One region of the Mesorhizobium monacense genome, then DNA from elsewhere that is predicted to be linked to it. Evidence: predicted binding sites of a transcription regulator. Region 1 holds the regulator's gene; the other holds the start of a gene.
The links. The regulator HrcA, encoded in region 1, represses chaperone genes, less so after heat shock. The targets are predictions, from matches to a motif close to GTTAGCACTCNCNNNNNGNGAGTGCTAAC.
Positions count from the first base shown of each region.

Region 2: a site for HrcA is predicted at 3,006-3,034, ahead of AC1RUK_RS04535 (co-chaperone GroES). Genes of this name have one in related genera too.

Region 1 is NZ_CM165567.1:5,849,600-5,854,853, reverse strand. It holds gene rdgB (RdgB/HAM1 family non-canonical purine NTP pyrophosphatase) at 1-29, opposite strand, end outside; gene AC1RUK_RS27995 (VOC family protein) at 29-439, opposite strand; gene rph (ribonuclease PH) at 447-1,163, opposite strand; gene hrcA (heat-inducible transcriptional repressor HrcA) at 1,299-2,381, shown strand; gene AC1RUK_RS27980 (hypothetical protein) at 2,554-2,751, shown strand; gene AC1RUK_RS27975 (PQQ-dependent sugar dehydrogenase) at 2,848-4,203, shown strand; gene AC1RUK_RS27970 (LysE family translocator) at 4,291-4,908, shown strand; gene cysK (cysteine synthase A) at 5,100-5,254, shown strand, end outside.
Region 2 is NZ_CM165567.1:948,197-953,450, reverse strand. It holds gene AC1RUK_RS04555 (antibiotic biosynthesis monooxygenase family protein) at 46-372, opposite strand; gene AC1RUK_RS04550 (4a-hydroxytetrahydrobiopterin dehydratase) at 410-775, opposite strand; partial or broken gene AC1RUK_RS04545 (NADH-quinone oxidoreductase subunit D-related protein) at 825-899, opposite strand; gene groL (chaperonin GroEL) at 942-2,585, opposite strand; gene AC1RUK_RS04535 (co-chaperone GroES) at 2,636-2,950, opposite strand; gene AC1RUK_RS04530 (hypothetical protein) at 3,507-3,746, shown strand; gene AC1RUK_RS04525 (hypothetical protein) at 3,868-4,305, opposite strand; partial or broken gene AC1RUK_RS04520 (IS6 family transposase) at 4,608-4,727, opposite strand.

The DNA.
Region 1 (5,254 bases):
ACGATCTTTTGTCCGTTGAGCGAATGCATCAGAGGCCCCAGATCCTTGCTTCGGCGAATTCGATCGAATTGCCGGAGGGGTCGCGTATATAGATCGAACGCCCGCCTTGCGGCCACTCGAACTCGCTTTCGATGGCGATCTTCTTCGTCGCGAGATGTTGCCGCCAGCCGGCGATCTCGTCAGCGCTCGCGGCAAAGCAGAGGTGGCCATCGCCGACTGTGCCATGCGGCGGCACCTTCAGCCTGGCGTCGGGCGCCGGCGGTACCTTGGTGGCCTCAGCGTTGAAGAGCAGGAGCACTCCGGAACGGCAGCGGAAGAACACATGCCTGCCCTCGACCTTGCCGAGCACCTCGAGGCCGAGCATGTCGCGATAGAAGGCTTCCGCGGCAGCCAAATCGGTGACGTAGAGGGCCGATTCGAGGATGGCGGGAGGTCTCATGGAAAGCCTATACGACAGCCATCTGCTGCAGGCTGACCAGGCGTTGGATGCCCTTCTTGGCCAGGCCCATCAGCGCGGCGAACTGGTCTTCGGAGAAGGGCTCGCCCTCGGCCGTGCCCTGGATCTCGACGATGCCGCCCTTGCCGGTCATGACGAAATTGGCGTCGGTGCCGGCCGAGGAATCCTCGAGATAGTCGAGATCGATGACCGGCTGGCCGTCATGGATGCCGCAGGAAATCGCCGCGACATGGTCCTTCAGCACCTTGGCGACGCTGGCCATCTGCCGGGCTTCCATCCAGCGCAGGCAGTCGTAAAGCGCCACCCAGCCGCCGGTGATCGACGCCGTGCGGGTGCCGCCATCGGCCTGGATGACATCGCAGTCGACGGTGATCTGTTGCTCGCCCAGCGCCTGCAGATCGACCACGGCGCGCAAGGAGCGGCCGATCAGCCGCTGGATCTCCAGCGTGCGGCCGCCCTGCTTGCCGGCGGAGGCCTCGCGGCGCATGCGCTCGCCGGTGGAACGCGGCAGCATGCCATATTCGGCCGTCACCCAGCCCTTGCCGGAATTGCGCATCCAGGCCGGCACTTTTTCCTCCAGGCTCGCCGTGCACAGGACATGCGTGTCGCCGAACTTCACCAGGCACGAGCCTTCGGCGTGTTTGGAGACGCCGCGCTCGAAGGAGATGGCGCGCATTTCGTCGGCTTGGCGTTTGGAGGGGCGCATTCAGGCCTCTTTCTTCTGGTTTTCCGGAATCGTGGGCGGCTTGTAGACGCATGCGGCCCATGGCGCAAAGGAAAATGGACCGGGTTGCGCGGGCACGGCCTAAGTCTATATTTGAACCGGAGGTTTTTGGCCCGAATGACCAAGGCAGTCGATCCCGCGTCGCAGTCGCCGGTGCTCCAGTCACTGGATATGCGTTCGCGCGACATTTTCCGGCGCATCGTCGATTCCTATCTGAGGGATGGCGAGCCGGTCGGTTCGCGCAGCCTGTCGCGCATACTGCCCTCGTCGCTGTCGCCGGCGACCATCCGCAATGTGATGAGCGACCTCGAGCATCTCGGCCTGATCTATGCGCCGCATATCTCGGCCGGACGTTTGCCGACGCAGACCGGCCTGCGCTTCTTCGTCGACGCCTTCATGGAGCTTGGCGACCTTTCCGACGAGGAGCGCCGCATCATCGAGGCGCAGGTGCGGGCCTCCGGCTCGGGCGCGACGCTGGAGCATATGCTGACCGAGGCCAGCCAGATGCTGTCGGGCATGTCGCGCGGCGCCGGCCTGGTGCTCGCCGCCAAGAACGAAGTGGCGCTCAAGCACATCGAGTTCATCCAGCTCGAGCCGACCAAGGCGCTGGCCGTGCTGGTGTCGCAGAACGGCGATGTCGAGAACCGCGTCGTCGACCTGCCCGCCGGCACCACCGTCTCGCAATTGCACGAGGCCTCGAACTTCCTCAACGCCCATATCCGTGGCCGGACGCTGGCCGAGGCGCGCATCGAGATCGCCCGTATCAAGGAAGAGACCAGGGCCGCCCTCGACACGCTGTCGCAGGACCTGGTCGAGAAGGGCCTGGCGGTCTGGGCAGGCGCCGACAGCGGCCTGCCGGCGCGTCTCATCGTGCGCGGCCGCGCCAATCTGCTGGAAAACGTCACCGCCCAGGCCGATATCGAGTTGCTGCGCCATCTGTTCGAGGACCTGGAGACGCAGGACGGGCTGGTCCAGCTGCTCGACCTTGCCGAGGAAGGGCCTGGCGTGCGCATCTTCATCGGCTCGGAAAACAAGCTCTTTTCGCTGTCCGGCTCGTCGCTGGTCGTCGCGCCCTATCGCGACAAGGACGCCCGCGTCGTCGGCGCGCTCGGCGTCATCGGCCCGACGCGCCTGAACTACGCCCGCATAGTGCCGATGGTCGACTATACGGCGCAGCTCATTTCGCGCATGCTGCGCTAGGTGTATCGATATTCGGGTGAGACCGGCCTGCAAATGGCGGTTTCCTGCGCTTCCGGTGCTCACGTACCCAAAAGTACGCTCCGCTCCGGTTCTCGGAAACCACCATTTTCGGCGCGGCCTGACCCGAATCTCAACACACCTTGGAACGAACAGGCTGCCGAGGAGAAAAAGAATGGCGCTGGAATCATTGAAGGCCCAGATCAGCCTGCTGCTCGAGGAAATGATCAACCAGCCCGAGGACCAGCATGAGGTGCAGGAACAGCTGCGCGAAAAGCTGAGGGAGCTGCGCGCCATGGGCCTGCCGCTGCCGGCCGATCTCGTTGAACTGGAAAAGCGTCTCGACGACGATTTCTACGCTGCCGGGACCTGAACCGGCGATCCTTCAAATCCCTGTGTGCCGAGGCCCTGCTCGGAACAAGCAGGCGGGTCTGCCCGTTTCGCTGGTCAAGGTGAACCGGAGAATGCCATGATCCGACGTGTCGGTCTGGCGGCATTTGTCGCCACTCTGTTTGTCGTCCCCAGCAGCTTCGCGCTACAGTCGGACCAGCCGGTGCTGACGGGGAAAGCCGCCTTCGGCGACTGGAAGGCCGACAGGCCGGGCGTGCGTCGACTGATCAGGCCTGATGATTTGCAGGCCCCTTACCTCACCGAATCCGCGTCCAACGGCGCCGGCTTGGCCGATCGTCCCGAAGGCGCCAAGCCAATTCTGCCGCCGGGCTTTTCGGTAGAGTTGATTGCCTCCGGCATCGACAATCCGCGTGTCGTGCGCATGGCGCCGAACGGCGACCTCTTCGTCGCCGACAGCAAGGTCAACCAGATACGCGTCTACCGTCTCACCGAGGGCAGCGCCAAGCCTGCCGACGAAACCACCTTCGCCAAGGGCTTCAACCGGCCCTATGGCATTGCCTTCTACCCGCCGGGAGACAAGCCGCAATGGGTCTATGTCGCCAACAGCAACAGCGTCGTGCGCTTCGCCTATCGTGACGGCGACCTGCAGGCGTCCGGCGAGCCGGAAACCATCGTCGCCGACATCCCCTCCAGCCACCACTGGACCCGCGACATCGTCTTCTCGCCCGACGGCAAGACGCTCTATCTGTCGGTTGGCTCCGGCTCCAATGCTGCCGAGGATATCGGCAAGGAACCGGAGGGCGGGCTCGAGCAATGGGCGAAATCGCAGCCGCTGGGCGCGGCCTGGGGCTCCGAGCAAGGCCGCGCCGACGTTCTCGCCTTCGATCCCGACGGCAAGAACCGGCGCAGCTTCGCCACCGGGCTGCGCAACTGCTCCGGCATGACCGTGCAGCCGGCCACCGGCGCGCTCTGGTGCGTCGTCAACGAGCGAGACGAACTCGGCGACAATGTCCCGTTCGAATATGCGACGACGGTAAAGGACGGCGGCTTCTACGGCTGGCCCTGGTATTACATCGGCTCCAACGAGGATCCGCGCCACCAGGGCGAGCGTCCCGACCTCGCCGGCAAGGTGACCGTGCCTGACGTGCTGATGCAGGCGCATTCGGCGCCGCTCAACATCGCCTTCTACGCCGGCAGGAGCTTTCCGGCCGAGTATCAGGGGGATGCGTTCGTCGCCCTGCACGGCTCCTGGAACCGCGACATCAGGACGGGCTACAAGGTGGTGCGATTGAAATTCAAGGACGGCAAGCCGACCGGCGAGTATGAGGATTTCATGACCGGCTTCGTCATCGCCGACGACGCGGTCTGGGGTCGACCGGTTGGCGTTGCGGTGGCTAAAGACGGTTCGCTGATCGTCACCGAAGACGGCAACGGCACCATCTGGCGCGTTACCTACGGCGAAGACCCGACCTGAGGCGCTCGCCCTCTGGCGCAATCGAATCCGGTTCACAGCCCAGGCGCTTTCGTGCGAAAAAGGAGCCTTCATTCAAAGGCTGGACCCATGACCCTCACCGGTTTCATCGCCTACAGCGCCGCCCTCGGCATCGCCGCCGCCATTCCCGGCCCTGGCGTCACGGCGCTTGTCGCGCGTGCCCTCGGTTCCGGCTTCCGGTCGTCGCTGGCCATGTCGTTCGGCCTGATGCTCGGCGACCTCACCTATCTCACCGCCGTCGTGCTCGGCCTTGCCTTCGTCGCCCAGAGCTTCGGCATGGTCTTCGTGGCGATCAAATGGCTGGGCGTCGCCTATCTCGCCTTCCTTGGCTGGCGTTTCTGGACCAGCGGCATCACGCCCGAGACCGTCGAGGCGAAGAAGGGCAAGGGCGGATTGCTGGCGAGCTTCCTAGCCGGCCTCACCGTCACGCTCGGCAACCCGAAAACGATGATCTTCTATCTCGCCATCACGCCGACCATCGTCGACCTGAAGACCATCACGCTGGTCGACTACGGCATCCTCGTCGCGCTCACCGTCGTCGTGCTCCTGGTGGTGCTGGTGCCTTATCTGGCGCTCGCCGCCAAGGCGCGCTGGTTCCTCAAGTCGCCAAGGGCGCTGAAGGCGTTGAACCGTACCGCCGCCGGCTTCATGGTCGGGGCTGCGGCGGCCATTGCCGCCCGCCAGTAGACTGGTTTCGGCCAATCCATTCCGCAAATCGGGCTATCCGGAAAATGCGTTTCCGGGATGAGAGCGTTTTCAGCAAGCACCCCACTCGGATATTTTCGAGCCGCAGCCTATCTTGCGCGACCGAAAGCCCTATTCTGTCCGCCTATGTTAGTCCGACCATGTCAATTGCCTGACTTCTGGGAGCGAAACCAATGAACAAGCCCGTCTCTTCCACGCGCGTGCCCGGCCGCGGCCGGGTCTACAATTCGATCACCGAGACGATTGGCGACACGCCGCTGGTGCGGCTCGACAAATTCGCCAAGGAGAAGGGCGTTGTCGCCAATCTCCTGGCCAAGCTCGAATTCTT
Region 2 (5,254 bases), 2.0 Mb from region 1:
TCGAGCTGTCTCGGCCGTAAGGTTCAGGTCACGTGAACAGCACGCCTACTGACCACTATCTATCACCTGGGCTACCTCGTACAGATTGGGATCGATCTCGTCCGTTAGCTGATCGAAGTGGTCCCACTCCTTGCGGAATTCCGGCGATTTATGAGCCGATCGCAAGAGATCGCGACTCTGCCATTGGATGTAGTTGACGATGCGACGCCCGTCGAGGCTGCGATGCAGGCTGACGGAGATGAACCCGGGCTGGCGCGCCATGAAGCGGGCCCGCTCAGTCATCAATGACAACGCCTCGGCCTGCTTTCCCGGCTCGGGCTCGATAACCGTGATCTGAGTTACGGGCTGATTGTCGGTTCGGATGTGTGGCATAAACGACCTCGCTTGATTGGCAATGGATTTTGCCGTGTCACCGCTGGCGGTCGAGGGGCTGGCCCGAGCGATCGAACACCCGATCGATCTTGCTCGCCATGATGAAATCGTTCTCGTGCAGTCCTTTTATCTTCTTGATGCTCAGGGAAACCGTCACACAACCCCAGCCGAAGCTGACGTCGGGGTGATGGCTTTCGGTTTCGGCGAGCTCACCGATCTCCTGAACAAGGGCGAGCGCGTCCCGGAAATTGCGGCATCGAAAGCTCCGCTGGATGCGGTGGGCATCGTCATCCAGCTCCCAATCGGGAGCCTGAGCCTGGAAGCGTTGGGCTTCATCACGCGTGAGCGGCGGGACGCCGCCGCGACAAGGCGTACATGTTTTCTCGGCAAGAGTGTCGGTCATGTTCTTGTCTCCACGACCATTTTTAGCAGCAAATACGACAGCGACGAGCCTATCGATCGATCTCCCCGAACACGATGTCGAGCGAACTGATGATCGCCGAGATATCGGCGAGCATGTGCCCGCGTCGCTGGCCTTCCGTCGTCCTGGCTATAGTTTCAGGCGCCGCTCAGTAGTCCATTCCGCCCATTCCGCCCATACCTCCTGCGCCACCCATAGCTGGCGCATCCTTCCGCGGAATGTCCGCGACCATTACCTCGGCGGTGATCAGAAGCCCGGCGATGGAACCGGCGTCCTCAAGGGCCGTTCGAACAACCTTGGCGGGATCGACGATGCCGGCTTGGACCATGTCGACGTAACGCTCGGTCTGCGCATCGAAGCCCTGATTGGGGTCCTTTGTGTCCATCAGTTTTCCCACGACGATCGAACCTTCGACGCCGGAATTCTCGGCAATCTGCCGAATGGGGGCCTCAAGCGCTCTCAGCACAATCGAAATACCTGCCGTCATGTCAGCATTCGCGCCAGTAAGCTCAGTCAAAACTGCCTTGGCGCGCAAAAGCGCAACACCGCCGCCGGGAACGATGCCTTCCTCCACGGCCGCGCGCGTGGCGTTCAGCGCGTCGTCGATGCGGTCCTTCTTTTCCTTGACTTCCGTCTCGGTCGCGCCGCCGACGCGAATGACGGCAACGCCGCCGGCCAGCTTCGCCAGCCGCTCCTGGAGTTTCTCCTTGTCGTAATCCGAGGTCGTTTCCTCGATCTGCAACTTGATCTGCTGGACGCGCGCCTGGATGGTGGCTTTCTCGCCGGCGCCGTCGATGATCGTGGTCGTATCCTTCTCGATGAGCACGCGCTTGGCTCGGCCGAGCATGTCGATCGTGACGTTCTCCAGTTTGATGCCGAGATCCTCGGAAATCATCTGGCCGGCGGTGAGCACCGCGATGTCTTCCAGCATCGCCTTGCGGCGGTCGCCGAAGCCCGGCGCCTTGACCGCCGCGACCTTGAGGCCGCCCCGCAGCTTGTTGACCACCAGTGTCGCCAGCGCTTCGCCTTCGACGTCCTCGGAGATGATCAGCAGCGGCTTGCCGCTTTGCACGACCGCTTCGAGGATCGGCAGCAGCGCCTGCAGGTTGCCGAGCTTCTTTTCATGGATGAGGACGTAAGGGTCCTCCATCTCGACGCGCATCTTTTCGGCATTGGTGACGAAGTAGGGCGAGAGATAGCCACGGTCGAACTGCATGCCCTCGACGACGTCGAGTTCGGTGTCGGCGGTCTTGGCTTCCTCCACCGTAATGACGCCTTCATTGCCGACCTTCTTCATCGCGTTGGCGATCATCTCGCCAACCGTTGCGTCGCCATTGGCGGCGATCGTACCGACTTGGGCGATCTCGTCCGATGACTTGACCTTCTTGGCGCGGGCTTGGATGTCCTTGACCACTGCGGCAACAGCGAGGTCGATGCCGCGTTTCAAATCCATCGGATTCATACCGGCGGCCACGAACTTCGTTCCTTCACGCAGGATGGACGCGGCAAGCACGGTCGCGGTCGTGGTGCCGTCGCCGGCGATGTCGTTGGTTTTCGAAGCAACCTCACGCACCATTTGCGCGCCCATGTTCTCGAACTTGTCAGCAAGCTCGATTTCCTTGGCGACGGCAACGCCGTCCTTGGTAATACGCGGCGCGCCATAGGCCTTGTCGATGACGACGTTGCGGCCCTTCGGGCCGAGCGTCACCTTGACGGCGTTATTCAGAATCTCGACGCCGCGCAGCATCCGGTCGCGGGCATCGGTAGCGAATTTGATTTCCTTGGCAGACACGATTTTACGTCCAGTTCAGTCTTGAAATTGCGGGATCGGAAATCGCCCGGTCAGGCGGCTTTCTTGGCCGCTTTGGTCTTCTCGACGATGCCCATAATGTCGCTCTCCTTCATGATCAGGAGATCCTCGCCGTCGATCTTGACCTCGGTGCCGGACCATTTGCCGAACAGGATGAAGTCGCCGGCCTTGACGTCGAGCGGGATCAGCTTGCCGCTTTCGTCACGTGAGCCTGGGCCGACGGCGATCACTTCGCCTTCCTGAGGCTTTTCCTTAGCGGTGTCGGGAATGATGATTCCGCCCTTGGATTTGTTGTCGCCTTCAGCGCGCCGAATGACGACGCGGTCGTGGAGTGGTCGGAATTTCATTGGGGGTTCTTTCTGCCGCCGCACATAGAGCGACTGCAACACTTAACATAGCCCCTTTGGCACTCGATTGATAGGAGTGCCAAATTTTTAATTCCTCAAACCTAAAATATTTGAAATGTAAATCAGTCATTGGTACCGGCACTTTTGGCCATCAGAAAGGGGGAGCTATAAGCAATTTTATTGTAATTCATCCCTCTTAATTTTTCCGACAACAGACTATATTAATGCGCAATTACGAACCAAACCTATTGAGTCTCGATTGAATGTGCACCGAGACATATATACTGATCGTGAGGATTTGGCCGATTTTGCTTTCGCGGTCCCGATCGACATAGGTCCGCGACCTTCGACCCGCCATGAAGCACCGAATTTTCGACAGCGAATGTATAGCGCTTATCCGGCGCGCATGTCCCTCTGTTCGAGCCTTTGAACCACGGCGCTGGCCACGGATGTATTGGCAGCGCTGACCACGGATATACTGGCATTGGGATCTTTCCGGTTCGGATGGAAGAGATGCAGGAGGGGCGTCGGCGTGCTCCTGCGAAAAGCCGCACCCATGGCCACTCGCACCACGCAGACCGTCGCGTTCCGGCTGCCGGGTTTTGAGGCGTGGCAACCTGCAGGAGACTACCGCGTTGATCACGACGAGGAATCGATTGAGGGGATCCTCCAGGCTTGCCTGGCGACGCGTCGGCGCGTTCATTCACCTGCCGGCAATCGCCCTGCAGAGTTCGGCGCAACGGTGCAGCTCAGCCCAGCAGACCTCGACGCCGCTCGCGAAAAGGACCTTGGATAATCATGACCGCACCATCCCTCATGCAACGCAGCCTCCCCGCGTGGGGAGCGCTTGCCTGCGCTACGGCGGCGGCTTTCCATGCGAGCCGCTTCAAAAATGATGCTGCGAAACGGCGCCGGCTTTATCCGACGAACGCCTCACGCATCCGAGCGAACATGCCGGGCTGTCTCCCGGCAATCGCCGCACGGATGTGACGGGCGGCCATTGCGGCGCTCACCGTCGCGCCGAAATGGCAATAGCAGATGATCTCATGCAATTGCCTGTCGGTCAGTTCGAAGAACCGCTTCGCTTCGCCGTAGTTGTCGTTTTCCAACCCGGCGGCACGGAGGACAGGATCTTCGAAAGCGACTGAGATCGGCGAGCCGTCGCCGCGCATGGCCGCGCGTGCCCTAACCGGCTGATACTCGGTCTGGTGCAGCGTCGAGAGGGGCCGGCCAGGGTTCCGTTCAAGGAGCTGCGCCCAGCGTTCAAGACGTTCGCCGCGCGACATGGCCTGGCGCGAGTAGCCCTGATCCACCTCGGCCACGACCTGCAATTGCTCCAGAGTTTGGTGCTTCATGTTGGCCTCCTATTCGGACAATAGTTGGTCCACCCATTTCCTACTACTACGTGAGGCGAGCGTGACTCCAACGGATCGTGAAGTCCAATCACGATGATCCCTGGAGGGCTTCGTTCACGAACATGTGGAGGCTTCGCAAAGATCCGGCCATTAATTTGGCGAACGCGGTCAAATGCGCGGCTGTTCGACAATGCCGGTCTGGAGTCCGTGCCGATCGAGGTGATCGATGGGCAGAGTCTGTACTGGAGTGCCCCGGCCCCATTGCTGGCCGGGGCAGCGGGATCAAGCGAGTGGCAGATGAGCCGCCGAAGGCCGGGCCGATGCGAGTTCTCCGCCCGGTCGTTGGGGCCGTTGTGGCTCCAGTATACGACTTCCGGCATGACCTGGCGCCTGGCTACTCCGTAGGATCGCAGTTTGTCCGTGTCGAAACCATTATCGAAGTTACCCGGCCCGATGGCGGAGTGTTGCGGATTGCGCGCGATCCAGGGACCGGTCCGTCCAACAGGTTGAGCGGAAGCCATCTCAAAAACGGTCCAGGCTGTGCGTCGTCAGGATGGCAGCCAAACCAGCGAGACAGCCAATCAGGGATCCCTTCCTTCGACTTTTAGAGACTGAGCAGTCAGCTGCCGCCAAGCGAGAATGACGATCGCTCTCACTGCTGCGGCGCTGGTATCGGTGTGCCGCCAAACCAACCAGCCGCATACGCAATCACGACCAATACCACGATCACGGCTACCACGCCGTACCAGAGGCGCCTGTCTTTGAGATCCATCGTTACCTCCTGCCCGCTACGTGTTGGCCACTGGGCGAATTCCTTGAGCCTTTGGCCGTCATTTCCCAGATGAGCGACCCATTTGCCCTCTGGTAGGCACACAGTAGGCTGCATAAGGGTCTTTGAGAAGCGCGCAATACGACCGCGCCGGCATGATCGCCAGCGGCTACGACCGGC